3 regions of the Cetobacterium sp. NK01 genome follow, and region 2 is predicted to be linked to each of the others. Evidence: riboswitches for the same ligand, from Rfam matches in the RefSeq annotation. Region 2 holds a riboswitch; each other region holds the start of a gene.
The links. Region 2 has a riboswitch for lysine ahead of NON08_RS01860 (aspartate kinase). Riboswitches for the same ligand answer to the same signal wherever they lie in the genome.
Positions count from the first base shown of each region.

Region 1: it holds a riboswitch for lysine, as region 2 does, so the genes downstream of both, NON08_RS07125 (Na+/H+ antiporter NhaC family protein) here and NON08_RS01860 (aspartate kinase) in region 2, are expected to answer to the same signal.
Region 3: it holds a riboswitch for lysine, as region 2 does, so the genes downstream of both, NON08_RS12850 (alanine/glycine:cation symporter family protein) here and NON08_RS01860 (aspartate kinase) in region 2, are expected to answer to the same signal.

Region 1 is NZ_JANIBO010000001.1:1,457,756-1,460,036, reverse strand. Features, by position in the region: gene NON08_RS07125 (Na+/H+ antiporter NhaC family protein) at 1-1,422, opposite strand, end outside; lysine riboswitch at 1,539-1,715, opposite strand; gene gpmI (2,3-bisphosphoglycerate-independent phosphoglycerate mutase) at 1,768-2,281, opposite strand, start outside.
Region 2 is NZ_JANIBO010000001.1:373,859-376,139, forward strand. Features, by position in the region: gene NON08_RS01860 (aspartate kinase) at 1-1,199, opposite strand, end outside; lysine riboswitch at 1,297-1,471, opposite strand; gene NON08_RS01865 (argininosuccinate synthase) at 1,509-2,281, opposite strand, start outside.
Region 3 is NZ_JANIBO010000004.1:6,905-9,185, forward strand. Features, by position in the region: gene NON08_RS12850 (alanine/glycine:cation symporter family protein) at 1-1,251, opposite strand, end outside; lysine riboswitch at 1,366-1,541, opposite strand; gene NON08_RS12855 (nitroreductase family protein) at 1,804-2,281, shown strand, end outside.

The DNA of each region.
Region 1 (2,281 bases), 1.1 Mb from region 2:
TGGTTCACTTGGTAATCCAAATCTTGGAATAAATCTATCTAATCCTGTTAATGTTGCTATTAAAATTGTTGATACTGCTATTAATGCTAAGAAATTGAATTTGATTATATCCATTGCACTAAATTTATACAATGGATAAACAGCTTGAGCTATTCCTAAATAAAATCCTATATATACATGCCATGGAATTAGTTGTGATCCAAACACTCCTAGAGCATCACTAAATGTTGCATTTCTAAGTCTTAGTGTCTCAATATCCTCTGGTGATCCTTCAACATTTTTCTCAACAATCTCTCTTATAATTGGTCCCATAGTAACTATTTGAGCCATCTCATCTGCTAAACCGGCATTTCCTAATATCGATAATACTCCATTACAAAACATAAGTTGTCTTACATTTTTTGATACTGCAACCACTATATTTGATAAAGGTCTGAAAGCATCCATAAGCTTCATAATTCCGCCAAATGCAGCAACCCACATCATCATTACAATTACCCAAGATCCTGCACCCTCAAATCCTGAATATAGTAGATTTAAAAATGCTCCTGTGTTTTCAACTGTTCCTGCAAACATACCTAATATATATGCTGCAAATATACCTATAAACAAACATAAAAGTGTTGTTAATCCTCTAAACGCTGCTATTAAAACAAGAATTAAAGGTATTATCATATAAGTTGGCACACCTGTTTTAACTTGGTTTAATAATGTTACCGCCGATTCTCTTTTTTCTGCTAGCACTGTCCAAACTTCTTCAGGTATTTGTCCTATAGCTGTTGCTGCATCTCCTGTAGTTGTAGGTAATCCCATCACAACTCCTGCTATATAAAATGCCACTATTCCTAAAATTAAAACCATTCCAGACCAATATCCTTGGTGTCTTATTCTCTTTATTACTTCAACTTTTTGAATTCCAGAACTTACTATTGTTGTATCTGATATAAGTCCTATGTTATCTCCAAAACATGCTCCACCAGCTATCGCTCCTACTGTTAAAGCAATGTTTCCTCCTACAATATGGTTAAGCCATAAAAATATAGGTGCACAAGCAGCAAATGTTCCCCAGCTTGTTCCTGTTGCTATAGATAAAACTGATGTCACAACAATTCCAACAACTGCAACTGTTCTTCCTGTTAAACCTACATTTAATGCTAAATTTATTATTGATGCTCCAACTCCTGTGGACATAAATACTTCAGCCATAGCATATGCAACCATTAATATAAAGAATGCTACTTGCATCTCTTTTGCGTTATTTATAACTGCTTCTATTATATCATTTACTTTTTTCTTTTCTACAACCCCTGCAACTAATGCTGCGTATACTGTTGCTATTGGGGCAGCAATTAATGCATCATATCCCATAAACATTAACATTGCCAATACTGCAACTGGACTTAATTTTAATAGTTCTGTTATTCTGTTCATCCTAAAACCTCCAAGTTTAATTTTATTAGTTTAGTTTCACTGAAATTTTAGGTAAAAAAAACTACCGTATAAAAAATACGGTAGCTAATCTGCAAAATATATCACAAATTTTGGATAGCACAACACCAGAGTCCATCTGATGACAGTCATGTGAATTTTTTTCACATGCCCAATAAAGATTTTTGACACAATCTTTATTTCGGCGAATTCCCCTTTCTCTCAACTTCACAGCTCTGTCTAGCTCCATTGAGTTACTCTTGTTATTCGCAACCTCTACCTAAATATTAAATTTTCGAAACTTTAAATTATAGTATCATTATTTGTTTTCTCTGTCAATTATTTTTTTATTAAAGAAACACCGTTCATTTCAGCAGGTTTCTCAATATGTAATATTTCTAGCATTGTTGGAGCCACATCAGCTAACTTTCCGTGGTTTAATTCTCCTTTAAAATTATTAGAAACATATACAAATGGTACTTCATTTGTTGTATGCGCAGTAAACGCTTCATTAGTTACTGGATCCACCATTTTTTCTGCATTCCCATGGTCAGCTGTTATTAATACTGTTCCATCTAACTCTAGTACTTTATTAACAATTTCTCCCACACCTTTATCAACAGCTTTTATCGCTTTTACAGCTGCATCAAATACACCAGTGTGTCCTACCATATCAGGGTTAGCAAAGTTCATTACAATAACATCAAACTTATCAGAATCTAAAGCTTCTAAAACTTTCTTTGTTAATTCTGGAGCTGACATTTCTGGTTGTAAATCATATGTTGCAACTTTTGGAGATGCAACTAATATTCTTTCTTCACCTTTAAATTCAGTTTCTTTTCCTCCATTAAAG
Region 2 (2,281 bases):
ATTGAAAATACTTCTGCTAATTTTTCTACTACTTTTATTGTATCAGATTCTTTTATAATTAACGAGATTGAAATTTCTGATGTAGTACATTGATAAAATGATGAATCAATCTCTGCTAATACTTCAAAAACTTTTGCTGCTACGCCAAAATTACTTATCATTCCTATTCCTACTAAAGATATTTTTACAACTCCTGTTCTTTTTGTAACCTCTATATCTGGAATCTCCTTAGCAATCTCCTCTAATGATCTATTTAAAAAGTGCTCATCTGTCAAAGGACAAGTAAATCCTATACTTCCCTTAACGTTTTCAACTTCATTTTGTGATATCATATCAACATTAACACTATGCTTAGCTAAATTATTAAAAATGATTGCTACATTTTTAGGAATTGCTAAAAAGTTTTCTAAATTTACCATTATAACATTTTTATTTATAGATATTCCTGTTACAGCTTTTTTTTCAATTATTTCACTATTATCACATATATATGTTCCTGTTTCAACTCCTAAAGTTTGTCCAACGTAAATCTTAACACCATATTTTTTCCCTATTTCAACTGCTCTAGTCTCCATTACTCCTGCACCTAAATTTGCCATCTCCATCATCTCCTCGTATGAAATTTTTTCAAGTTTTTTAGCATTTTTATAAACTCTAGGGTCTACACCATATATTCCTGTAACATCTGTATATATCTCGCAATCGCACTTTAATGCTGCAGCTAAGGCAACAGCACTCGTATCAGATCCACCTCTTCCTAATGTTGTTATATCGCCATCTTCATTTACCCCTTGAAATCCAGCAACAATTACAATTTTTCCATCTTTTAAATGCTTTTCTATTCTATCAATTTTTATGCTTTCGATTTTATTTTTAGTATGTGTTCCACCTGTTCTTATCCCTGCTTGAGCACCAGTTAAAGAGATAGCCTTACATCCAATTTCTTTTAATGCCATACTTAAAAGAGAGATTGATTTTTGCTCTCCTGTTGATAATAATGAATCAAGTTCTCTTACATCTGGAGTTTCTGAAATCTCTTTAGCTAATTTTATCAACTCATCTGTTGTTTTTCCCATAGCTGAAACTACAATTACAATTTCATCACCATATTTATAGTTTTTAGATATATCTTTAGCTATATCTTTTATTTTTTCTATTGTTGCAACTGAGCTTCCCCCAAATTTTTTTACTACTCTCATTAGTTCCTCCTTAGATGATTTTAATAATAAAAAAAGCGATAGTCAAAAAAATAACCATCGCTTAAAACTCTCATTTCAACTATGTTAGCTTAAAATAATCCACGATAGCACAACACCAATTTGGTGACAGTTACATAAATATTCTTTATGTACCCAGCTTAAATTTTTTAGTAGAAAAACTTAAACTTCGGCAAATTTTCCTTTTAACAAACATCTTTGATCTACTAATCTCAGTTTATTTACTAATAAAATTTGCAACCTCTATCAAAATATTAATTTAAGGCAGAATATCATATTTTTTTTCAAATGTCAAAAGTTTTTTCTTAAAAGTGCTTCTATTTTAATCGGTAATCCAAAAAGATTTATAAATCCTTCTGCATCTTTTTGATTATAAACACTATCTTTTTCAAAAGTTGAATATTCCTCTGAATATAGTGTAAATGGAGATGTCGTTCCTGCTAAAATAATATTTCCTTTATATAATTTTAGCTTTACTTCCCCCGTCACGAACTCTTGAGTTATGTCTACAAAAGCTGTTATAGCTTTTCTTAAAGTTGTAAACCATTGCCCATTATAGACTAATTTTGAAAAATCATGTGATAGTTTTATTTTTTCTTGATACGTATCTTTATCTAAGCACAATCTTTCTAACTCTTCATGAGCAAAAAATAAAATCGTTCCTCCTGGAGTTTCATAAACTCCTCTTGATTTCATTCCAACCAATCTATTTTCAACCATATCTAAAACACCAATTCCATGATTTCCACCAATTTTATTTAATTGTTTTATAATTTCTACTCCACTCATTTTTTCTCCATTTATTGCAACAGGAACTCCCTTTATAAATTCAATGCTTATGTACTCAGATTTTTCATTTGCTGCTTCTAGAGTCTTAACCCATTGTAAAACATTCTCATAGTTAGGCTCTTTTGAAGGACATTCTAAGTCAAACCCCTCATGACTTACATGAAATAAATTCTCATCTCTACTATAAGGAGATTTTTTATGAAACGGAAGTGTAATTCCATTTTTCTCTAGATATTCAATCTCTTCCTCTCTTGATTTAATATCCCAAATTCTCC
Region 3 (2,281 bases), on a different contig from region 2:
TATCTCAGTTGCAGATACTTCTATAAAAGCAATCATTCCTAGAATCGTTGAAAAAGCAAACATACCATAACACATAGCAACAAGAAGTTGAATAGGTTTTTCTAATATTGAAGGAGAAAGTGTTTTTAATGACATTATAAAATATCCTAATTTATCTCCTCTTAATGATAGAAAATCAAATCCATCTAAATTCCATAAATTTGCAATTATGACTAAGAAGCCTGAAATTGTACAGATGACAAAAGTATCTATAAAAACACCGAAGGATTGAATAAATCCTTGCTCCACAGGATGTTTTGCATCAGCTGCAGCTGCAGCCATAGTAACAGTTCCTTGACCAGCCTCGTTAGACATAAGTCCTCTTTTTATACCTTGTTGTAAAGCTATTCCCATAGCACCTCCAAAAATAGCGTCAGGAGAAAAAGCTTGGCTAAAAACTGAAGTAAAAAAATAAGGAACTTTATCTAAGTTTGTTGCAATTAAAAATAAAGCTATAATAAAATATGTTACTGCCATTATAGGAACTATATAATCTGTAACAGCAGCCACTCTTTTTATACCGCCAAATATAATGATCGTTGTAAATAAAATTATACAAAGCCCTATAACTAAATAAATCATATCAGTTCTAGCATAAGAATTTCCAGTAATTTGACTAGCAACAGATCCAAAAGCTGTAAACATATGGAAAACCTGTGAAGGTAAAGTAAATAATGCATAAAGAATATATGCAAAAGCTATTAAAAATCCAACTAATTTACTATTTTTAATAAGACGTCTTCCATAATAAGCAATTCCTCCAACATAATCATCTCCATTTTTTTCTTTAAAAATTTGAGAAAGTGTTGCTTCGACAAAACATGTTGCCATTCCAAAAAATGCACTAACCCACATCCAAAATAAAGCACCAGGTCCTCCTGCTAAAACAGCACCTGTAACTCCCATAATATTACCTGGGCCAATTCTTGTAGCGCTACTTAATAAAAAAGAAGCCATTGGAGAAATCCCAACTTTTGTTTCGTTTTTATTTTTTAAAATTTCAATACTTTTTTTAAAGTATCGTACTTGAACAAAATTAAGTTTTAGTGTAAAGTATAGTCCGCATCCAATTAATAATAAAATAGCTAATGAAAATTCACCAATTATTGGAATAGATTTATAAAGTTCAAAATTTCTAGGAAATTCCCACAAGAGATCTGTTATAGGATTTAAAAAGCTAAAAATATTGTTAACCGTATTTAAGTATGTCATTTCTAATTCCTCCGTTTGTATTATTTTAAATTTTTTAACAAAAAAAACTACCATAAATTTTATGGTAGTTTTGTAAAAATTCATTATAAGTATACGTATAAAAATTATTTACAATTTTAGGATAGCACAACATTAGAAATACTAATGACAGTCATATAGATATTTTCTATATGCCCAATAAAAATTTTTGACCTAAATTTTTATTTCGGCAAACTTCCCTTTCAGTTAATTTCAAAGCCTTGTCTAACTCCATTAACTTACTATTGTTATTTGCAACCTCTACCTTTATTTTTTTTGTTAAAAATATGCTAACACAAAAAAAAATTAAAAGCAAGTCTTTTATTTTTTTATTTAAAAAAAGGAATTTTAATATAATATAAGAAGTAATAGACAGAAGTTTTTACTTCTCATAAAACCTTCCCAAATTTTATTTTCTAGGAAAAGTGATATCTTTTCCAAAAAGTTAACAATGTATATTTATCAAAAAAAGAAAGGAGTTTATGATAAACTCCTCTCTTTTATTTATAAGTTAAAAAAATTAGGAGGTAGTAAATGGAAATTTTAAATTTAATTAAAAATGCTCGTTCTCATAGAAGTTTTAAAAATATAGTTGTTCCTATGAAAGATTTGATGAAAATTATAGAGGGAGCACATTTTTCATCGGCAGGTGCTAACAAACAATTTTTAAGGTATTTTTTAATTAATGACAAAGAAACTTGTAGTAAACTTTTTAAAGATGTGATTTGGGCTAGTCAAATTGAATGGAAACCACTGGAAGATGAAGCTCCAGGAGCATATATAGTAATTTTTACAGATAACCCACCTAAATTGCCTCTAAATTTTATTTATGCAGATTGTGGAATAGCTCTTCAAAACATGAAATTAATAGCTACATCATTAGGATATGGTGCTAACTTTATGGAACCTGTAAAAAAAGATGAGATTTTATCTTTATTGAACTTATCTAATGAATATATACCACTTTTTGTTATGCCAATAGGTGTTCCAACAGATGAAATTATTTTGACAG